3 regions of the Aneurinibacillus baijiui genome follow, and region 3 is predicted to be linked to each of the others. Evidence: riboswitches for the same ligand, from Rfam matches in the RefSeq annotation. Region 3 holds a riboswitch; each other region holds the start of a gene.
What was found. Region 3 has a riboswitch for cyclic di-AMP ahead of AB3351_RS15645 (C40 family peptidase). Riboswitches for the same ligand answer to the same signal wherever they lie in the genome.
Positions count from the first base shown of each region.

Region 1 (7,866 bases), on a different contig from region 3:
TGTTTCTGCAAAAGTCCAATAGCGGCCATTCTTCTGTAAAAATCGTGCTATACTTTACAAAAAGAGGCCATGTTTTATAAGGAGAAAGGAAGAACGAGACATATGCAGCATTTACTTAATACAAGGGTACGCGACATTCAAATTTCCGGCATCCGCAGATTCTTTAATCTCGTCCAGCAGTATGATGACGCGATTTCACTAACGATTGGACAGCCGGACTTTGCTACGCCGGAGCATATTAAAGAGGCGGGCAAACGAGCGATTGAACAGAATCACACAACATATACTCCAAATGCTGGTTTGCCGCAGTTGCGGGAGGCTGTTAGTACATTTATGGAGAAGAAGTACGGCCTGCGCTACGATGCAGCCGCAGAGATTATCGTAACGAATGGGGCGAGCGAAGCGATCGATATTGCGCTTCGCACCATTCTAGAAGAAGGAAGTGAAGTGATTCTGCCGGGACCTGTCTATCCGGGGTATGAGCCGATTATTCGGCTGTGTGGTGCGGTACCTGTATATGTAGACACCCGACATACCGGATTTAAGATGACAGCCGCTCTGATCGAAGAAAAAATCACCGCAAAGACCCGCTGTGTCATCCTTCCGTATCCATCCAATCCAACCGGATGTACGCTTGGTCAGAATGAAGTGAAAGAGATTGCATCGCTGCTTGCGGACAAAGAAATTTTTGTTATTTCCGATGAGATTTACAGCGAACTTATTTATGAAGGGGAACACCGCTCTATTGCGGCACTGCCTTTTATGCGGGATAAGACCATCGTGATTAACGGATTATCAAAATCACATTCTATGACCGGATGGCGGATTGGTTTTACGTTTGCTCCTGCATACATAACGGAACAGATGGTGAAGGTTCATCAGTATAATGCTACGTGTGCAAGCTCGATTAGCCAATATGCGGCACTTGAAGCGGTAACGGAAGGGATAGACGATGCGGAAGCGATGAAAGGAGAGTATGATCGGCGCCGTACATACGTATATGAGCGCCTTACTGCCATGGGGCTTGATGTTATTAAGCCGGATGGTGCCTTCTATATCCTTCCCTCCATCTCACAATTTGGCCTCTCTTCTTTTGCTTTTGCTTCGCGTCTGCTTGAGGAGCAGCGTGTGGCGGTGGTGCCGGGTGATGCATTCTCCTCGTATGGTGAAGGATATATTCGTATCTCTTACGCGTATGCGATGGACATTCTAGAAGAAGGTTTGACCCGCTTGGAAGCTTTTCTTGTGACGCTGAAGTAAGAAAAGACGGAAGGGGAAGAGAAATGAAACGGTATGCGGGACGACTGTTGATTGCAGGGGTGCTGTGCCTGAGTGTGGTCGGAGGTGCTGCTGGCTGCTCGCCGGACAAAGAGGGAGCTCCCGCTTCACCTCCACAAAAGGAAGCGGAACATTCCCAGCCTGCCGAACGCCCACTTGTACAAAAGGCCGTACCACTTGCGGCAGCGGATATTCCTTATCGTCCGGAGGTGTTTATCGAAGGGCTCCAAGTGCCGTGGGCGCTGGCGCTTGCACCGGATGGAAGGATGTTTTTTACGGAACGTCCGGGAACGCTGCGCGTGATACGAGAGGGAGTGCTGCTTACAGAGCCGGTGCTATCCCTTCCGCCGCCGTTTGTAGAGCAGGGGGAAGGCGGATTGCTAGGACTTGCTCTTGATCCGAAGTTTGCAGAGAATCATTATCTGTATGTGTACCATTCATATGAACAAAATGGTCAGATTAAGAACCGAGTGCTTCGGCTTGTAGAGAGAAACAACCGTGCCAAGATTGATAAAGTCCTGCTTGACCATATTCCAGGAAATGGGAATCACAATGGGGGGCGGCTCCGCTTCGGACCTGATGGTATGCTCTATATTACAACAGGTGATGCGCTTGATCGGGAGCGGTCGCAGCAACGAGAAGATCTGGCAGGAAAGATCCTTCGTATTCGCTCGGACGGGACTATTCCACAGGACAATCCTGACCCGGCATCTCCCGTCTATAGCTATGGTCATCGAAATCCCCAGGGCTTAGCATGGCATCCGCAAACGGGACAGATGTACAGTGTAGAACATGGTCAATCTGCACATGATGAATTAAATATAATCAAAGCAGGGGCGAATTACGGGTGGCCGGTCATTGAAGGCGATGAGCGTCAGGAAGGAATGGAGCCGCCGCTTATGCATAGCGGAGAAGATACGTGGGCGCCATCTGGCTTAAGCTTTATCAGTCAAGGCCCCTGGAAGAATCAACTGCTTGCGGCCAATCTGCGCGGTCAACAAGTATGGAAGGCGGATATGGGAGAGGAGAAGCAGCCTACAATTGTTTCTTTGCATGCGCTTTTTCCGGACCGATATGGTCGTATTCGTGACATTGTCGAAGGGGCTGACGGTTCGCTCTATATACTGACGAATAATCGGGATGGCCGAGGGCAGGAGCGCCCGGGAGACGATAAGATCATTCGCTTGAAGCCACAATAAGAAAATTGCCAGGATATAAAAGGCGTGTAGAAAAACCATCGGTTTCTCTACACGCGGAAGATGAGTTATTTCACATGAACTTCTTGTTCTTTCGGTACACCGATGCCGGTAAAACCGAGCACCAGGGTCAGCAATGGAGAGAGCAGGCAGAAGAAGGCGAACGGAAGATATTCCATCGTAGAGACCCCAAGTACTCCGGTAAGGAATACACCGCATACGCTCCACGGTACAAGCGGATTGACGACTGTGCCGGCATCTTCGAGCACACGTGATAGATTCTTGCGCGCCAGTCCAAGCTTCTCATACTGTTGCACGAAGGCATTTCCAGGCAGAATAATGGATAGATACTGTTCTCCAAGCAGTACATTTATGCCGATGGAGGAGAGAGCGGTGGAAGCGATCAGCCGTCCACGAGTTTCGATGAAACTGTGAATCATCTCCATTAATCTATTGATAATGCCCAGGCGGTATAGCAAGCCGCCCATGCTTAGCGATAAGAAAATGAGCGAAACAGAGAACATCATGCTCTGCATGCCGCCGCGTGTAAGCAGCGAGTCGACCGCCTCTATGCCTGACTTGGAGACGAATCCGTTCTGCAGAATGGCTGCCATCTGTCCTGCTGTCATTCCCGGATACAGCCAGAAAGCAATCACAATTCCCGATAGGATGCCTGCCATTAATGTAGGAATAGCGGGAATACGCCGCAAGGCAAGCACAAGAAGCAGGAGCGGCGGAATCAGTGCAGCCGGATGGATCACGCTATGCGCTTGCAGAGCTTGTCGCAGGCTCTCTACTTGGGCGGCAGACTGGGGCGCCGTCTGCCCGCTGCCAATAAAGAAGAAGATAAGCAAAGAAATGACAAGCGCTGGCACAGTTGTCCATGTCATATGGCGAATATGTGTAAATAGATCAATGCGTGCAATGGTCGGAGCCAGGTTCGTCGTATCAGATAACGGAGACATTTTATCACCGAAAAAAGCACCGGAGATAACAGCACCTGCTACAAGCGCTGGACTGATCCCCATCACACTCCCCATCCCCATAAGTGCTACACCAATCGTAGCTGCTGTCGTAAGCGAGCTGCCGATACAAGTGCCGACAATTGCCGCAATCAGAAGCGCAGCAGGCAAAAAGTAATCAGCCGATAAAATAGTAAAGCCGTACATCATCATTGTTGGGACGGTGCCGCTCACCATCCAGACACCGATGAGCGCTCCGATTAGAAGAAAAATAAAAATAGGAATAAGGCCGGGTCGCACGCCGTCGATGATTCCCTGCTCCATCTCTTTCCATGAAGCTTTCTTCAGGAAGCCGATGAGGATGAGCAGAAGCGTACAGAGTAGAAGCGGAACATGGGGCGGCGCTTCTAGCTTAATAATAAATAAGCCGATAATGCTAAGCAGTATAATCGTTGTAACGAATGCTTCGGCTTTGGTAAAAAAATGATGTGAAGTTTCTTCGCGCACGTTCGATTCCCTCCAAAAAAAATTTATTGCATAACTGCTTGTCCGCTTTTCCGTAATAAAGTAACCCCATTAGAATACAGGATTGATAGTTTGTTTGTAAAGTATTATTTTCAATGAAGGTTTTGTACGATAAAGTATAAGAGAAAGAAGACACCGTTAGGAAAGTATAGTAAGTAAGGATGAGAATATGGAAGAGAATACTTTATGGTGGGATGAGAAAAGCAAGCAACTGCTTTCGGGTGTATGTCGGGCTTGTCCGGAGCCGCATTTTCAGCGGCGTTCACCGGAGCTGCTCCATATTGGCTGCTGTGCATATGAGCCTGTATTTACCTTATTTGAGATCTATAAGATGATTGCGGCAGATGCCACTGATTTTTTCCTGAAACAAATATACGAAAACCCAATGAATGTGGTACACGCGTATGAGATCGTCGCAGGTGCTACAATCCATCCGCTGTTCTATAAGCAAGCAGAAGGGGAGAGTAAATCTCCTGCGCAGCGGTATGACCAATTAAGACAGTCTCCGCGCACAATGTATAGAGCGGTGGATGAGCGTCTGGCATATGCGGTTTGTCAGTTTTTTGTCGATGGAAAAGGATGCGGACTTGCACCGCAATATAAAACAAGCATTTGTCGTTCGTTTATTTGCAGTGCAATTGAAGAGCGTCTTTCTACAGAAGAACGCAAAAAGCTATCCGATTGGCAGCGAACGATTCGTGATGAAGCGGAGCCCTTTCATCGTGAACATAGAAACATCCTGATACAAAAAGGCTGGACGCTTACAGAGAATATAGAAGACATCATTGGATATTTTCAACGGTATGCACATGCAACCTGAATAAAGCGGGGCCTTCCCATTTTTTATGGGTCAGCCTCGCTTTTATTTTATGATGCTTATTTAATGATACGGCGTGCCGTTACATAGTTATCTTGATGCCAAGAGCTATTCAAATTGCTGATTGTGACATCAGATTTTGTATTGGCCATATGAAGAACTTTACCGTCTCCGATGTACATGCTTACATGTGTAATATCCCATTTGTCTGCCTTTGTGCTATAGAAGATAAGATCCCCTTTTTTGATTTGGCTTTTTGGAACATAGCTTCCAAGGTTTACTTGGCGATCATCATCACGCGTGTGAATATCAATGCTGTTCTTTTGGAAGATATAGTACATAAATTGTGAGCAATCCATATATTTTCCCGGAACATAGTTATGGCTGTATTGTGCCACACCTTCTAGGCTTTTTCCGGTGCTGATAATATTGTCGATGACACGATCAGCAGTTGCTACGCTGATGGTTTGTCCAAACTGCGCGCTCGCAGTGGCTGCTTCAGCTTGTCCCGGTTCAAAAGCCAATCCGCCCAATAACATGCTTGCTGCAAGCACTCCGGTTGTAAACGCTTTATTTCTTTTTTTCATCTCGTTTCTCCCTCTCTTCTAGCCGACGAGGTTAGCTGACGGGTTCGGTTGAAAGGTTCCCCGACCACGCGTTGTGCGTGATTTCACCCCTAGAATGCCTGGTTCCCCCGTTCCGGTTTCGTATGAAGTCCGGATTTGGCCTGTTTTTTGGTGCTGTCTATACGGTAACGTAAATATAGAGACCAAACATTATGTGATAAATGGAAAGCCATCCGCATTATGTATATCAGTGACAAAAGATATAAAGCCTTTGTTCTCTTAAGCAGAGAACAAAGGCTATTTATGCAGGAGTATCTTATCATTTTTTTATCGCATTCAAACGAGAGGCGGCAACACGTATAGGCATTTCGATTGCGCTGAGATATACCTTCTCTTGACCAGAGAGTCGGAATAGTTCCCGGTTTGGCTTGGTATTCACCTCAATAATCCAAATACGGCCTTTTGTATCAATCCCAATATCAATACCAAATTCTATGAAGTGACCGAACTTTGATTCGATATACCGGGGCAGCAAAAGACTAACATTCTTGATCTCTTTCATAATTTCTTCCGTATTATGGGCAGAAAAGTGACAGGCCAGTAATTCTTCAAGCGGAATCGCATGTCCTCCGCTTTGCAGATTGGATGTGACAAAGGCCTCTGGTGATTTCTTGCCAACCATTCCTGTCACATTCCACTTCTCTTCTTCATCCTTTTGTACGAGAATCCGGCTGTCGCAAATACTTCCAGGGAGGAGGGTAAGATCAAGTCCCTGCTGAATGATGAATGTACGCCCTTGTTTTTGGCACCATAAAGTTAGGAAGCGTTCCGCTGCGGATAGACTCCCGATCTTATTGCGGATAATGCATCCGCTGCGGTCTCGACCGATCATCTCAAATGTGTTTCCGGTACGGCGAATACGCATAATTCCTTTTCCGCCGGAGCCGTTGACAGGTTTCATGTAGAGAGTGGGATGTTTGCGAGTCATTCGTTGCAACGCACCTGATTGCATAAGAGCTGTATCGGGCAGATAGGGTACAAGCTCTGGATTTCGATGGAAGAAACGGTGCGCATTCCATTTATGTGCAAACCGATTGTTTAAGTAAGTAAGACGGCTTGCGCTGCGGTACGCGGCATATTTTTTAAATATATCCGGTGTCATATTGCTAAAGCGATCGTATACGATATCGGGTAAGCGTGTTTTTGTTCTTCTCCATATTTTTTCTTTTATGTTATAGGAAAAACCTCTGACGATACCGAGTGATTCATCTATATCTATCGGAGAGTAGGCAACAAGCTGACAGTGATAGGCTGCGGCAACGATGGCCAGGCGGGTAAGATAATTTTTCCCGGCAATAAAGTCCTTGTTGCGGTGTGTAAGTACACCGATAAGCGGTTGATCTATAGTCATATGCTCCCCACATCTTCTCTGCTCCAATCTCCCGCTGCAAGCCAGAGTGTCGGTTTATCGGTAACGCCGCGAAAACAGGCGAAGGCCACCATGCCAACGGCAAAACAAGTCTTCAGGCTGGGTTCATTGTCGGCCGCTACACGTACATATAGTTTGCCCATTCTCTTGATCCCTTCTGCCGTTAACAAGCTGCCGACTCCATTACGTCGTGCATCTTTGTGAACAATGAGAAAGGATTCTGTTATACCGTACTCGCAGACGGCGAGAAGTCCGAGCAGTTTTTTATTTTGAATAGCAGCAAGGATAATATTTCCTTGCTGCATAAACATATCTTCAGGTACTTCGCGCAGCCAACGGATTGCCTGCCCTGTAATGCGGCGGCTGCCATGATGATGAGCAAAACGAATGAATTTGTCGCGCGTACGTCCAAAGATAGTTGGAGAAAGTTCATGGACGTGCATACCGCTTCTCTCCGAGCTCGCTAAAATTTGCTTGGTGCTGAGCGTATTCTACAATGCGTTGAAGGGACAGCCTGCGGATATGAGGCTCGTCGAATTTGCCTGGTTTGGCATTGGCCTCGATAAACCAGATCTTAGCATGTTTATCGATTCCGATATCCATCGATACCTCTCCAAGCGTAGGCCATTCTTTTTCTAGGGATCGGGCAATGCTGAGAGCCATGTGACGTACGGATGCAAGCATAAACTCATGTGAGATATGGGGAAATGCGGTCATTAGGATGTCTTCCGGTGCTTGAACGGAGCCGCCCCATGGTACATGTGTTGTGATTTTACCGGAACCGGCTAGCCGGATTCCTATTCCGGTTACGTCCCATACGCCATGCCCGTTTTTTTGTGCCAGAAGGCGAATATCAAAAAGCTTGTTCTCAAAGGTCGCCAGATCGATTCCCTGCTGTACGATGTAGGGCTGTGTGAGACGGGGAGAGATATATTTCCAGATATCTTCTTTTGAAGAAAATGACTTGCTTATCGTCTTTTGCTGCTGTTGATATTTTAAAAGAAATCCGCCCTCGGCTCTTTTTTGAATGCGATAAATGCCTTGGCCTGCCATGCCTTGAACCGGCTTAACATATACGAATGGATAGGCTGCC
Region 1 is NZ_JBFTXJ020000005.1:225,194-233,059, reverse strand. It holds gene AB3351_RS12080 (MgtC/SapB family protein) at 1-22, shown strand, start outside; gene AB3351_RS12075 (aminotransferase A) at 103-1,260, shown strand; gene AB3351_RS12070 (PQQ-dependent sugar dehydrogenase) at 1,284-2,477, shown strand; gene nhaC (Na+/H+ antiporter NhaC) at 2,543-3,943, opposite strand; gene AB3351_RS12060 (hypothetical protein) at 4,131-4,781, shown strand; gene AB3351_RS12055 (C40 family peptidase) at 4,838-5,365, opposite strand; cyclic di-AMP (ydaO/yuaA leader) riboswitch at 5,372-5,516, opposite strand; gene AB3351_RS12050 (YheC/YheD family endospore coat-associated protein) at 5,664-6,755, opposite strand; gene AB3351_RS12045 (GNAT family N-acetyltransferase) at 6,752-7,216, opposite strand; gene AB3351_RS12040 (YheC/YheD family endospore coat-associated protein) at 7,203-7,866, opposite strand, start outside.
Region 1: it holds a riboswitch for cyclic di-AMP, as region 3 does, so the genes downstream of both, AB3351_RS12055 (C40 family peptidase) here and AB3351_RS15645 (C40 family peptidase) in region 3, are expected to answer to the same signal.

Region 2 (7,866 bases), on a different contig from region 3:
ACTGAGACCTGGTCAAAGTGTAGTGTTTCGCTGCAGAAACCGAATCGTAGTTGTTCGCTGCCGTCGTCATCGCAGCCACTAGACAGCAAAGGCCGCTCCCTCTTTTGGGACGGCCTTGTACATAATTTTATTATGCTTTAAAAGATATCATTCTAAAGGGTAGTCATATACCTTCCAGCCAGGAGCATTTCCCCCGGTCTTATCATATAGGGATTGGGCAGTACTATTGTCGGCTGCTGTTAATAGTCGAACCAACGGATATCCTTTTTCTTTTGCCAGTTGAATTGCCGATGTTAATAACGCTTCACCAATCCCCTTTCTCCTGTGTTGCGGATCTATAAATAGATCGTTCAGTAGGGCTATTTTCTGCATGCGCGTTGTGCTCCAAATCGCATTTACCGTAGTAAAGCCAAGTAACCTTCCATCCTCTTCTGCGACTAACTGAAACCCCTCCTCTGGATGATGTACGAGATGCGTAATCATTTCTTTTATTCTCTCTTCAGGTGGAATTGGTCGCTTGTAAAACGCAAGGTATCCATAGAGTAAAGAAGTCAAACCAGAAACATCCATGAGTCGTGCCTTGCGAATTGCAACTTCTGACATATCTTTCTCCTCCTCAATTCTTCAAGTTTTCTGCTTGTGTAATCATGTAAGCAAATCCCACGCCAAATCAAACAGCGTAAAAAACAGCCGACTCCATACAAAACAAGTCAAAATCGGTTGAATCACAAGTCAAAAATGAATCCTCTCAATCATTATTAATAATAATTTCAAATAAGCATTTATTTCTTATTGGTTTTCGATATTATTATGTACATGAAGGATAGATAAATGATGAGGTGATGAAGGTATGAGTTCACATAATAATAGACTTACGACAAGCTGGGGAGCCCCTGTTGGTGATAATCAGAATTCCATTACGGCCGGATCACGCGGTCCAACACTGATCCAGGATGTGCATCTTCTTGAAAAGCTGGCGCATTTTAACCGCGAGCGTGTGCCTGAACGTGTCGTTCACGCCAAAGGTGCCGGGGCGCATGGTTATTTTGAAGTAACAAATGACGTATCGAACTATACGAAGGCCGCATTTCTATCTGAGGTTGGAAAACGTACACCGGGGTTTGTCCGCTTCTCCACGGTAGCGGGTGAAAACGGCTCTGCCGATACCGTGCGTGACCCACGTGGATTCGCTGTAAAACTCTATACAGAAGACGGAAACTATGACCTGGTCGGCAACAATACACCCGTGTTCTTCATCCGAGATGCGATTAAATTCCCTGACTTCATTCATACGCAAAAACGCCATCCGCAAGCGCATTTGAAAAACTCGGATGCGGTATGGGATTTCTGGTCACTGTCCCCTGAATCGCTGCATCAGGTAACCATTCTTATGTCTGACCGCGGCATTCCTGCCACGTTCCGTCATATGCACGGCTTTGGCAGCCATACATTCAAATGGGTAAATGCGGAAGGCGAAGCGGTCTGGGTAAAATACCACTTCAAGACACAGCAGGGCATCCAAAACCTTAGTGCGGATGTCGCCGCAAAAATCGCCGGTGAAAACCCAGATTACCATACGGAAGACTTATTTAACGCCATTGAAAATGGGGATTACCCGGAGTGGAACAGGCAACGTTTTCTCCCGGAACACTCGTACCCGGCATTGATGTTTCACCTGACAAAATGCTGCAGGGTCGCCTCTTCGCCTATGCGGATGCACACCGCTACCGTGTCGGTGCAAACCACAACGCCCTTCCGATCAACCGTCCGAAGGTTATGGTGAATAACTATCAGCGCGACGGACAGATGCGCCCGGATCATAATTATACCGTCTCTTAAGCGAAGAAGAACGCATCCGCCTTGTGCAGACTATCGTTGACGCCATGAAGCCGGTCACAAGGGACGAGATTAAGCTGCGGCAAATTCAGCACTTCTATAAGGCTGATCCTGAATATGGAGCACGTATTGCAGAGGGACTTGGCCTGTCTGTCCCTGAGATGGTCTAATTCCCCACTGAAAAACAATAAAAAACAGGTACCCAATAAAAGAAACGGGTACCTGTTTTTATAGTAGGAAGCTAGACAACAAGAAGAGGTACTTTTTCATCTACCACCGCTAACAGTAATTGTTTCCCCCACAATATAATTGGATGCATCTGATGCAAGGAAACAAATCACCTCTGCTATTTCTAATGGAGTTGCAGCACGTTTCATGGGAACAGAGGCCACTAATCGTTCGAGACGATTATCATTAGGAGCAAATTTGTCATGAAATGAGGTTTCAACCATTCCAGGAGCGATTCCATTTACAATAATCCCATGCTCAATAAATTCCCTGGACATCCCAACCGTCATCGTATTTACTGCACCTTTTGTTGAAGCATAGTGGATGCTTTCACCTGCCCCTCCAATACGGGCTGCTGCCGAAGAAAGATTAATGATTTTGCCGTTTTTTCGCGGAAGCATGTCCTTTAATACTGCCTGTGAGCAAAAGAGAACTCCTTTAACATTCAATGCATATGTCTCATCCCAAAGCTCCTCATCTATATCCATGAATGCGCTTTGTCTAATGCCTCCACCTGCATTATTTACCAGCACATGGACGGCTCCGTAAATTGAAACAACTTCTTGAACCATTCTTTCAACTTGGTCTTTCTTCGTAACATCCGCTTGGATTGCCGTACACTCCCCTCCCTTTTCTTGAATCGTTTGCATCGTTTCGTTTGCTCCCTTTTCGTTTGTATGGTAGTTAATAACCACTTTTGCACCTTTGGACGCCAGCAGTTCTGCTGCCGCACGTCCAATTCCAGAACTCGCTCCCGTAATAACGACAACTTTCCCGTACAAATCCTGCACAATGCCCCCCCTATTTTAGATGCGATTCAGATCGTATTACTATTATATAAGAGGGGCTCTGATTATTGTTACTTTTTACTCACATACTCCATAACATCTACGGCCGCTTGATATTCCTGCTGAAGCACTTCTGGTAGCTTTTCTATTTCAATCGGACCTGCACTTGGGTCAATACCACTCTGTGCCATCACTTTTTCATGCGTCATTAACGCGTCAATATAGCGCTCATATTCCTGCGCTGTCAGTACATCCCGGCTCGATTTTTTACCATTTAACTTATCAAAATACGGCAGCACAGCCAGCAGTGCCTGCTTGATCTCCTCTTTTTTCACCTCACCGATGCGATCGTAGTCAATATTCCCGTATGGATCCCCATAGTTGACTTTAGCTGTGCTGATTACTTTAAGGAAGCGTTTAAACTCTGCATACTCTTCTGCTCCCAGTTCTCCCTTTGCCTGGGACAGCTTCGCATTAAACAGCATGTACCCTTCCATTGTTATGCTTGCAGCATGCTTCTTCACATTCTCAAACGAACCATATAACTCATCGGCCAGTAAGGATTGGTACGCAAATGCACTCGTCGGAATAAGTAGGGCTGCGGCTAAAATGCCCGCTACCATGCGTTTCTTCATTTTTTTCTCTCCTTTGCTGAATACAATATTGTTCATTACTTTTTCTTTTAATTCAGGGGGCGGAACAATACCCTCTGCTCTTTCATGCATGATTTTCTGCAGGCAGTTATCGGGATTCATGAATATTCTCCACCCTTCGCAATAAAATTTGTTCATTTTCCTGTTTCTGCCGCAGCTTTTTTAACGCGGCGTTAATCCTTGATTTTACGGTCCCTATCGGTATATCCAGGATAATAGCGATCTCTTCCTGTGAATGATCATGTAGATAACGAAGGATAATCACCTGCTTCAACTTATAGGGCAGCAGATCAATCGCGGTACGCAAGTGCTTGTTGGCCAGCTTATTAATCACATCGTTTGTGAAATCACTTTCCATTGGCTGCGGCTGTAGTTCTGCTTTTTTGGCGATGCGAAACCGCATCCATCTCTTCCTTCGATAGGCGCTTACCTGACGCATGACAATCCCCATCAACCACGGAAGAAAAGAGCGTGTCTGATCAAAGCCAACCAGTGAGCGGTATAGTTGAATATAAATATCCTGTATCACATCCTCCACATCAGATTTATCCTCAATCAGGAAGTGGACGGCTTTATAGACGCGGTCAATTGTTTTTTCATATAACTCACCATATGCTTCACGTTCTCCTATAAGCGTGCGTGCGATGAGTGTGCGGTATTCGTTTTGTTCCTCCATCCGTCATTCCTCCTTACGCTCTACACCTCTATATTGGCACGAAAGAAGGATCGCGTTCGCTTTTTTCACAAAAAAATGCCCATTCCGCAAAAATAAATACGAAACGGGCAAAGAAACGATAGGAGCTGTCGTTTTATTGCAGGATTAAAAAAGAAACTTTTCCTGTATCACTATAGATTACGTGACTGGCGCCTAAGCTATAGTAAAGTGTGCTGAGCCGTTTTTTGTTGGGCGTTACAAGATAGCGGCAGCAGGCTCCCTACGTTGATATCTCTTACCCTGATGATCGATTCATATCCGCATGCCCGGAAATACGCTTCGTCCTCTTCTTCATGCACCAGTGCTAAAAACGGCTGACCTACATCCTGCAGCTTCCGTAGAAATACTTCACCACCCCGGTTCGACGTACAGACAAGCACATATTCATGGCGACCCACGATAGCCCTATTCATCCTTTTCTCTCCTTTTATATCATCGATATTTCATGATGAAACAAAAAACCTGCGGTCTCTCACACGATCCCCATACCAATCGATAATCAATCGGCATCGGAATCCCACAAGAGTCCGCAGGTATACGTAACACCGGGCGCTTTGTCCGATCCCTGTGTTCAGTCTTCCTGATGAATCTATCCAACCTCTTTTATTCTCAATTCCTTTTCTAGATCACAATCAAGAATAAATACTTCGATCTGCTCTCCTAGCTTCGTGCTAATATCGCTGTGGCTGGAGATGACCTGACATCCGGTAATACCGGAGATGATCACTTTCGTCTTTTCACTGTTGGATTCACGCAGAATCCGCCGCATCTCTTTAACAAGCGGCTTCCCGCTCTCGATGCACACCAGCGCCTTCTCCTCCTGGGTCAGCACTTCCTTGAGCCGGATCATAACCATGTCTTTAATAATATATGTTTTTGTTTCTTTCGGCCCTTTGCCGAGAATTTCGCGCAAGAATTTAATATAGGCTTCACTGATTGCTGCTTCCATTTTGCTTTTGCTTGACTGCGCCATTCTCTTCCAAAACTCCTTTGTTTTTATCTTTATTTGAAGTACAAAAAAGCCGTACGAAGAGGTCTCTTCATGCGGCTTTTGCTAAGCACAGCAAAGAAGCTGTCATGGTATCACAACAACACCCTCCTCTCTCTACACGCTTACGAGGTTAGCTGACGGATTCGGACGTGAGAGTCGCCCTACTCGGTCTCCCGAGATTCACCCCATACGGCACTGGCTGTACTATGCGCCGCGATTGGTTCCCCCGCTCCCTATTGGGACTCAGCGATCAAGCTGGAAATTTTTATTCAGTTAGCTGAAGTTGAAATCATCTTACGTCCGGCTTGAATCTTTTGTAAAGGAATAAATTTTAAAATATAACAGGCTTTATCAAATTATATCTTCTCTATTCTTATTTTTTCTCGATTTTACGCTCTTTATCTTATTTTTTCATATGCGTGTTATACCATGCACAAGCAGCTTGTTCTAGCTCATCCATGTGTTCGATAAAGCTGTGTGCAGCCCCTTCTATGACCATCAACTCAGAGTTTTTTGGCAAATACATAAGCGCACGACTTGACCGCTCCAGCAGTAGCTTCTCTTCTGCATCGCTCTCATGATTGCCATGGATCAGCAATACCGGACACGCAATCGGCTGCAAGAGGGATGCCTGGTCAATCTTCGCAAAATCATGAAGCATTTGCTGATCAAGCCTAATGATTCTTCGCACCCCTTCTTCCCTGTGTACCGTAATCAAGCCGTACTTTTCTAATTCATACATTTGTTCTTTTGTAAAATAGTCATCCCACTCGTACTGCATTGCGTCGGTTAAGGCGCCGGATAATACCATGGTTACGATATCTCGCGTATAACCTCGAAGACAGATTAAGCTGCCGAGACTATGTCCATATAGTGCAATCCTCTCATATCCTCTTCCTTTGACAAAGTGCATCGCCGCTCGCAAATCATCCACCTGCTTCTCTGCTGTGATGATCTCGTCCTCGCTTTCACCGCAGCCGCTGAAATCAAAGGCAAGCGCAGCATAACCGGCATGGTTAAATGATGCTGCCAGCCGCTCAAACCGTCCTCTTGATATTTTATCTGACATGAATCCATGAGCCATGATAATGATTGATCTTGATTCTGCCGGATATAAGTGTCCGACTAACATTTTATTACGTACATTTGTGAAGACAACTCGCTCCAATACCATCACTCCTTACTACACATACAAGTAAACACGAGAAATTGAAAGAGAAAAAGAGATTGCGTGTGAATATGTTTAATTTTACCGCTTACTTATCCACTATTGTCTAAAAAAAGTGGATTTTCCTTCGTATTTCCCGTTTTATTTTTTAATTCTTCTGCTCGTATAATAAAGCACATACAGCAACTGCATATCTGGCCTAGTTCCGAATCACTCGGAAGCGGAGGACCCAATCTTTTGGGGTTAATCCTTACACTTGTAAGGAGGGATGAGAGTTACTCTTTCGCCATCCTACCCGTCAGCTAACTTCGTCGGCTAAAGCGAGGGAGGTCTAAAGACCGCCTATTTGAGGAGGTTTTTTTGTTGCCGCATTACGGAAACAAAGAACCCCTTCAAGATACTTGCAGGTCTTTTTGTTTTGCCATAATTTCATAGCACTGTTTTGATGAAGAAGAACAGGTGGACAGAGTGTAGGCCCGCACCCGGGGTGATGGGCAGGCATTCCGTAGACCGGTGACGCTTTTTCTCCGACAGATAACCGCAAGCAAGCCATTAGGCCGGCAAGCGTTGGTGTTTCGTTGATCCTTTTCTTGGATTGACTGCACAGCGCTCGTCCCCTGGCTCTCTTTCCCTATGCGGTTCATCGGATAAAAGCGGCATCGGTCTATTTTTTTTGCGGATATGTAGGAGAAAGGGGGCTTTCGTTATGTTTAATGATGTTGTGATCATCGGAGTATTCATATTGTCATTTTTACTTTTCATCGGTTTTACAGAATTCTGTGACCGTACATGAAGGAGGTGAATGAAGTGGGCATGATCCTGCTGATTGCTTTGGCTATGATTTTGTACTTATGCTTTGTTCTTATCAAACCAGAAAAATTTTAATGTGATGTCTTTATATTTAGGAGGCTCGCCAATGAGTACAGGAATTCTTCAGGTAGCTGCTACACTGCTTCTGATCATCCTGCTGGTAAAACCGGCAGGCAGCTATCTCGTTCGCGTATTTGATTATGAAAAAACAACGCTAGACCGAATATTCGGTCCCATCGAACGCCTCTTCTATCGCGTGATGGGTGTTCGTGAGACCGAGACAATGAACTGGAAACAGTATGTAACTGCGATGCTGCTCTCTAACTTCGTTATGGTGCTGCTGATGTATGCCGTACTTCGCCTGCAGAAGTACCTGCCGCTTAATCCAGACGGCATCGACAATATGCCAAGCGCGCTTGCCTTTAATACCGCCGCTTCGTTTATTACCAACACAAACTGGCAGGCCTACAGCGGTGAGAATGGGCTTTCGTATCTATCGCAAATGCTTGCGATCACATTCCCGATGTTTACATCGGCAGCGACCGGTCTGGTCGTGGCAATCGCCTTCATTCGCGGAATCAGCGCACGCCAGATACATCTTGGAAACTTCTATGTGGATCTGGTTCGCTCGCTGTTCCGTGTGTTTCTTCCGCTTTCCCTAATCGTGGCCCTATTTC
Region 2 is NZ_JBFTXJ020000017.1:46,359-54,224, reverse strand. It holds gene AB3351_RS21240 (GNAT family N-acetyltransferase) at 148-603, opposite strand; partial or broken gene AB3351_RS21235 (catalase) at 851-2,006, shown strand; gene AB3351_RS21230 (SDR family NAD(P)-dependent oxidoreductase) at 2,103-2,855, opposite strand; gene AB3351_RS21225 (DUF3600 domain-containing protein) at 2,924-3,607, opposite strand; gene AB3351_RS21220 (sigma-70 family RNA polymerase sigma factor) at 3,594-4,181, opposite strand; gene AB3351_RS21215 (hypothetical protein) at 4,379-4,633, opposite strand; gene AB3351_RS21210 (Na-translocating system protein MpsC family protein) at 4,810-5,193, opposite strand; cyclic di-AMP (ydaO/yuaA leader) riboswitch at 5,315-5,470, opposite strand; gene AB3351_RS21205 (alpha/beta hydrolase) at 5,615-6,379, opposite strand; cyclic di-AMP (ydaO/yuaA leader) riboswitch at 6,566-6,711, shown strand; gene AB3351_RS21200 (potassium-transporting ATPase subunit F) at 7,169-7,264, shown strand; gene kdpA (potassium-transporting ATPase subunit KdpA) at 7,296-7,866, shown strand, end outside.
Region 2: it holds a riboswitch for cyclic di-AMP, as region 3 does, so the genes downstream of both, AB3351_RS21210 (Na-translocating system protein MpsC family protein) here and AB3351_RS15645 (C40 family peptidase) in region 3, are expected to answer to the same signal.

Region 3 (7,866 bases):
CCCAACAAAAATATTCGCGGCCGCGGACATCGATTCAGCCTTGCTTGTCCCAAGCATCCAGGACAACGCTCCGCCGATCACCTTAATGATCGCCTGCATGATCCGCAGGTAATACAGAACAGAGATGAGAGAGGAGAAGAAAATAATTACTGTCAGTACTTGAAAGGCGAATACAAAGCTAATCCCCGACTCCTTTATATAGAGTCCGCCAAAAAGAAACTGCACCCCTTCATTGGCATAATTCGTAATCTCTGTTACCGCCAAAGTTAATCGCTGCAGTCCTGCCTTTCCTGCTTCCCATTTCAATACGATAAATGCAAAAACTAACTGAATTGCTAATCCGCCTAGGATAGGCCGCCACGAAATGGCTTTTCGGTTCGTCGAAAACAAGAAAGCAATCGCAAATATTACAAGGATTCCAAAAAAGCCCCACAAAATATTCACATTCTCTCACCTCATCACATTAATGTAGACAACATCCGTTCTCTACCATCGCGTTCTGGGATTAGCAGCTACATTCATTCATTTACCCTGCCTCACATCTTTTCATACCCATTTTAAAAGTCATTTCCCCTTTTTATTCTCTCTGAACTGCACGTACTACAAAAAAAAGACCACTGCTAATAGAGCAGTGGCAATATAGGGGGAGAAAGAGAGAGAAAAAAATTCTCATGCTAGTATTATTACTATTCCCGAATCTTTTTTTTCTTAAACATATTCCCGCCTATTTTTTTATTTCTTTTTCCTCTGTATTCGCCTGAATCGGTGGAATAATGGAAGGAGGAATCACCCCTGGCACTTCGCTGCCGGTCGGCCTTCCTTCCCCATCATAGTAGAACTGCGGTACATTCCCCACAATAAGCGCGTTAGAGATTGGGTATTCTGCTTCTACCAAGGCAGGCTCCGTCGAAAAGGGAATGACGATTTTGACCTTCGTCTGCACAATCATCACTACGGTAATTAGCACCATATTAATGCCTGCCTCCTGCATCTTGATATCCATTTCTACATGCACATTGCCGAATGGAACAAGCGTCAAGGGGAGATCTGGACCCATACGCGCAAGCAAGTTGCTGTGCAGAGCCTGCCCAATAGGCAGCGTCTGCGGCATAGCTTCAAGGTCATTTAAAGCATGTGACACATTTTCAATTGCATCGAGCACGATTCGTGAATATTCATTTCCGTTAAAAAGCGCGGCTTGCACTCTTCCCTGGCTATCTTCTTTTAGCTCTACCAGGTTCTTAAAGCTAACTTCTTTGATCAGCTTTTTGCTAATTGCTTCATGGATCGCTTTCGTCGCTATCTGATCCGCCCGAACGCGAGCAATTTCATGAAGAACAGGCTCGATATTTTTCTCCACATAATAAAAAGTTTGAAAGGTAAGGCCTAAAAAGATAAGCAAGGAGATGAGAAACATAAACTTTGAAGGAATAGGCGCCCGCGTTGAGCGATTGCGCAATCTTCTCCGCTTCATACCGCCACCCCCTGCTTGTAATATATGCCCAAGGGTGAAGGGCTAACACTGAACATGCGTAAAAAGCCCGCCAGCAGTTCTGCCGACGGGCTTTGAGTTTGACTACTATTCGTTTCTATTAATAGCTGCGACGGCGCATTCCTTTAAGCAGCAAGCTTGCGATAAACACAAGCACGACTGCACCGATAATGGCTGGAACGATGGCAAATCCGCCTACCACCGGACCAAAGTCGCCAAGAAGAGCAGAACCGATCCATGCACCGATGAATCCGGCAATAATGTTTCCGATAATGCCGCCTGGCACGTCACTTCCGACAATGGCTCCAGCCAACCAACCGATAATACCTCCAACAATTAATGCCCATAGAAAACTCATACTGTGTATCCCTCCAGATGTCTTTATCGTAATGCAAAATTGCTTATGCTTTGTAATACCCCGCCTTTTTTTTCTTGACACATTTTCGTCATATAACAAAATAAAAGTAAGAATCTGGTTTCATCATGGACGAATGGTGGAAAAAAATAAAAACCCCCAACCGAATGAATTCGGTTGAGAGTTAATAGCGTAGGTCTGTATGTATCTTACTATCTATTTATTTCGTAACACGCTTGGCTCCCACATAACGGGAACCCCAATAATACTTATCGTTGATGTTACTGATGGAAACACCTTGGCTGCTAGAGGAATGAATGAATCGGCCTCCACCTAAATACATACCTGCATGTGTAATAGGAGCACGACGGGACGTCTTAAAGAACACCAAATCTCCAGTACGCAGCTGTGAGCGGGAAACCGTCTGCCCTCTCTGATACATTGCGTTTGCCGTACGCGGTAACGTAATCTTCTCGCTCTTATATACATAGTTTAAGAATCCAGAGCAATCAAAACCGCTTTTTGTCGTTCCGCCCCATTTGTATGGAGTTCCTAATACACTTACTGCTTTGGATACAAGAGACTCATTGGCTGCAGAAGCCACTCCTGTTCCAGCAGGCACAAAGAGGCTGCTTATCGCAACTGCACCTGCCATTGCAACTGTCATGATCGTCTTTTTTACCATCGTCTAGTGTTACTCCCTTCATGCCTACGAGGTTAGTTGACGGGTTAAGAGGATAAGGTCTCTTTTCGTATGTACACGAATACACCCCAGAAGTAAATCGTCCCCCGCTTCACATAATGTGAATTCGGCAAGTAAACTTTTTCTATTAATTGGCCACCTCTACAATAGTAATCATTCTCTATGTTTCTATCTCTTTCCAACAACAACGGTTTAAGTTTATCGAATTCTATCGAAAAAGAGAAGATTTTTAAGAAATTGTTCACATTTCAGACACAATTAGGTGAATTTTTTTGCAACCCGAAAAAATAATCTTTCTTTTTACGATTTGGATATAACTTCTAAAAGCCAGGATGCATCCATCCTGGCTTTATTTATCCGTAAATAATATGCGCCGTTCCTCCCATGCTGTTTCATGATACGCACGCGCAATCCCTTCCTGCCTAATCTTCTCCTTGGAGACATTTTTATACGGAATTGTGATCTCCCATATATCCGCAAACGGAAAAGGCCGCAGCGCTACCGTCTGAGCATTTGCCCAATGAGCCATCACTTTCTTACCTGCTGCAAAAGCGAATGCCTGCGGGAAACCGTTCCGGAACCAGCTGATTTCTTCTTCTTTTGCTACGCCGGGTTCCTGCATACAAACATACAAGGAAAGGTTATCGCAAAATTGAAGAAGATCAAATTGAAAATCCAGCGCCTCTTTTTCTGCTTGATTGAGGGAGAACTGTGCAAGAAGCCGACGCTGCCTCTCCCGCTCCTTATCCACATATGCCAGCGCTGCCTCTTCAGACGTACCATCAAAAAAAGATACATAGTGCATGCTGCACAAAAGTGCCGCATACGGACTCTCCTTCTCGATTTCGTCTACACCTTTTTTGTAAAAAGGGAGCTTGGGTACCAAAGGAAAATCTACAAATGTATACGGCTTCCTCTCAGCATCATACCAAAATGGCGTATCGTCTACATCTATCCAACCCCGATCATGCTGACTGATTCCGTAGATAACCTCCTCACGTTTTTCTTTTCCAATAAAATAATCATCCTTCCAGTGTCCAGCCATCCCTCCAGAAGCGAGCGCGTGATCATGCTGTGTGAACATGACAAAGCTATATTCCCGTTCATATGCGATCATATTCTCTCTCCTTTGCTTTTACTCTGTTATGTTACCTTCTCTTTACCCATATTTTTTTCATTCGCACGCTGCCGCAGCCACCACTGTAAAAGGGGCGGAACGAGGAACATGACAAAAAACACCCGAAAGAGCTGATATCCGCTCACCATCGATAGATCAGCATGCACCATACTCGCCGTTACACCCATCTCGGCAATTCCGCCCGGTGCAGTGCTTAAAAAAGCTGTCGTCAATGTCATCGGTGTCCACAATGTAAGCAAAAATGCGAGCAGAAGGGAAAAAAGAACAAGAATGATACTGCTAAGCACCGTATATATACTTAAAGCCTGCATGTTTGTAATCGACTGCGGCTTCATCTGTAAGCCGATATGGACTCCAATCGCAAATTGAGACAGCAGAACAAAGGCCGAAGGAAGAGGAGGGGCTTCTCCGCCGATAGCAACCAATACGATCGCAGTACTCAGCAGCGGCCCTGTCAAAGCGCCCGCAGGAAGACCAAGGCGCGGTCCTCCCCACATGCCAAGCAGCGCAATACCGGCATAGAGAAAATACTGCTCCCATGAAGCGGAGAAGCCGACTGCTCCTGCCGCCGTCCCTCCCCCGTCTCCGCTAGAAACCATCGGCTGCTCAAGACCATGCACCGTAAGAAACGGCACCAGAAAAATAACGGCCATGACGCGAACTGTCTGCATAAAGGCTACCATGGTCTCATCGACTGCTTCCGCCTCCTCACTTAGGATAAGCATTTGTGAGAGTCCGCCGGGTACACTGCCAAAAATCCCTGTCGCAATATCCGCTCCAAGACGCTTGGCAATGATCATGCCGAGCGACAGACTGATCCCGACCGTAAGCGCCGTTGAGATCAGCATGAATGGAAGCTGCTGGAGGATCTGCAAGGCCGTCTCCCGCGTAAACGAAGCACCCAGCATGTATCCTAAAAGAAGAAGGGCCGTCTGACGAAATGAATACGGCCATACAAGCGAACGACCGGTTAGCAAGCGCCAGATCGTTACAGATGCTACCGGACCAAGAATCCACGGAAGCGGTACGTGAAGCAGCAAAAACAGCAAAGCACCCACAATACCTACACCCGCAGTCTCTAACGCAGCCGCATGTTTTTTTATCGTTTCCATTTAGCTTCTCTCCTTTACCTCTTCCCTCATCCTACTCCCTTCCTTAATCTGCCGCAAATAAAAAACCCCCGCTCCGGTAAGAAGCGGGGATGATGTTACACTATTTAGCAAAGATGTGCTTGCCGATCTTTTTAATCTGCTGCCGTGTCCAAATCCATTTGGATGTAGCAATATCGGGGTTGAAGTAATAAAGTGACCGATCAGTCGGATCGACTCCTCGAAGCGCTTCACGCGCTGCACGATACGCCTGTTTATTCGGCGTCAGGGCATATTGACCGTCAGAGACAGCCGTGAATGCGCCCGGCTGAAAAATCACCTCTTGCATCGTCTTTGGGAACTCTTCTGATTGCAGACGGTTTAATACTACCGCACCTACAGCAACTTGTCCTTCAAACGATTCACCGCGCGCTTCCCCGTGGATAACCCGAGCGAGCTTATCTACATCTTCTTTTTTTATCGTCGATTTCTTTATTTTGGCCAGTGTGTTTGGCCCAGCTACTCCATCTACCGCTAGACCATGCTCACGCTGAAAAGCCTGTACCGCTTTTTCAGTCAATGTGCCGTAATAGCCGGTTGACGCTACAGAAAGATATCCTTGGGTACCCAATTGAAATTGTAAATCCCAGACATCGCTGTTTTTCATGCCTTTCTTTAACATTGGTGCCGCTCCTGCATGAGCATACGTCGGTCCTGCTGTAGTTCCTAGCATAAGAGCGGACAGGAGCAGCGGTACTACGATTCTCTTCTTCATCTTGGCGTGACCTCCTCTTTCTCCTTCCCCACATTATAGGGAGAGCCCACTGGGCATTCAATACACAAAAAGTCGTAACTATATGGAAAAAAGAGAGAGAATATGGAGGTTTCAGCAAGTTTCAAAAGAAAAGAAGCAAAAACGTAGGAAACGATTCCCACAAGCCTTCCTGTCGATTCGTATATATAGGCTGCATATGAAAAAAGAGAGAGGTGCATCCCCTCCTCTCTTCTGCGGCTTTTATTTTATATGATGACGATCCATTGTAAAGCCAGATAGCGCCTGCTCTTCTTCTTGAAACACACGTTCAAGCTGCGATGCCACACTGCGAATCTCATCCTGTGCATATACTTCCTTACGAAGCGTGACAAAATGGGACAGACCATACAGGTTAGCATAGAGCGGAAGACGGCGCGCATTGGCGTTAAGCACTACATACGGCGCAATGCCGCTGAGCCCTGCACCCACAAGTTCATTATATAATTGATGGGATTGATCGCGCATGCTCAGTAGAATATCGAAGATCCGCTCTGCTTCTGGTATGTCAGACGCTTCTGCTGCTTCAGACGGGATGATCAACCCATAGTAAGTATCCGGTAGCTGCAAAGAAAAATCGAAGGCCCGATGCCGGATGATCTGATGATGGCATCCTTGAGAACATGTAATGGCAACCGGCTTACCAAAGGCGCGCATCACCGTTGGAAGTTCGCTGAATCGATTCATTTCCGTCATATCACCTAGCACAATATCCCTTGCATGGGTACAGGAAAGACCAACTGCATCCTCTACTTCAACAAACGGGCCATTGTACACGGGAAGGATATCCACATGGGATGTACGTCGCTTATAAAACTCGGCTGTATAAGAACGCAAATACGGAGTCGCTTCTGTATCACGAAGCAGGGACGGCAATACTTCCGCTGTATGTGCTCTAATTTTTGCTGCGGTCTCAACCACTTCTTGGCTATAGCCTTCATGGGCGAGCATTTCCGCTATCGCATCCGAGATGGCCCGCGCATTCCCTGTTACGGCTACATTAGACTTCGCAGCAAGCGGCAGCACATTACGCGCCTTCTCGTATGCCAGCTTTTCGATATCACCGTCTTTTCTATCTGGATTCCTCTTTTTGATGACATCAACAAACAGCGGAATAAGCTCTTCGTATTTTTCAAAGCATTCTTCTCCAAAACGAATATAGCGCTCTTTAAGCGTTGGATGGTCATCGAGCTCTTTTGGAATGACAAAGGCCTGCGATTTCTGATTCTGCATGTTAAACTCAGTAAACGATAACCATTTTGCAGCTTGGACGGTTTCTAATACCTCAGTAAACCAACGAGAGACACCTTCAATACAGAATTGAGCCACGGCATGCTCCCTGATACTCGGGTGACCATACCTAGCCTCCCACTCCTTCATGAATCCACCGGAATAGACTGCGGACTGCTTCCACATGGAGATCATATCTACATCCGGCAGCTGCAATGTGTCTTCTTTGATCAAATCATACAAGCTCTCACGGAAGCTATACGGACTCCGACTCACCTTGGCAAAAACAGTGCCTACTACTTCTGTTGGTATATTTTTAATTGCATATACGTTATCTTCAGTACTGGTTACACAATTCTCCAATCTCATTCCCTGCTCCACCCCATTCATCTATTCCGCTATAAAATCGGCTCACACTGTACGATGGTTATGTTGAGCTCTTTGGAAAGGTCCATTTCGTAATACGGGACAGGCTTGCTTCCATCTTCACGCTTAATGATGCGCACTACAGGTCGTCCCGGTAGATTCCGATTATAATCAACAACAATGCCGACGGCTCCCGTATTCAGTGTAACTGTTAAGCCAATCGGATAAATAGCAACCGTCTTACGGAACGCTTCAACAATCTTCGGCTCAAAATGAGTGCCTGTACCGGCAAAAATAATTTCCATAGCATCATGCGGTAGCATAGCATTACGATATACCCGATTGGTTGTCAGCGCATCAAATACATCACACACGGAGAGCAGACGCGCATACTTATGGATTTCGTCACCTTGCAAAGCTCTCGGATAACCTGTCCCATCAAGTCTCTCATGATGTTGGTACGCACAATGCGCCGCCAGCAACGGGATACCTTGCTGGTGACGCAAGTAGTTAAATCCGTATTCTGCATGCTGCTTTACGGTAGAGAACTCCTCATCGGTAAGACGGCCAGGCTTATACAGAATCTCCTCGGGAATCATCAGCTTCCCAATGTCATGCAGCATAGCTCCGATGCCAAGTTCCAACAATTCCTTATCCGTATATCCAAGTTCAAGACCGACCGC
Region 3 is NZ_JBFTXJ020000008.1:118,383-126,248, forward strand. It holds gene AB3351_RS15630 (NupC/NupG family nucleoside CNT transporter) at 1-444, opposite strand, end outside; gene yunB (sporulation protein YunB) at 725-1,474, opposite strand; gene AB3351_RS15640 (GlsB/YeaQ/YmgE family stress response membrane protein) at 1,593-1,850, opposite strand; gene AB3351_RS15645 (C40 family peptidase) at 2,068-2,532, opposite strand; cyclic di-AMP (ydaO/yuaA leader) riboswitch at 2,540-2,672, opposite strand; gene AB3351_RS15650 (DUF3891 family protein) at 2,900-3,667, opposite strand; gene AB3351_RS15655 (AbrB family transcriptional regulator) at 3,694-4,800, opposite strand; gene AB3351_RS15660 (cell wall hydrolase) at 4,901-5,551, opposite strand; gene AB3351_RS15665 (FAD-dependent thymidylate synthase) at 5,792-7,186, opposite strand; gene AB3351_RS15670 (HD-GYP domain-containing protein) at 7,216-7,866, opposite strand, start outside.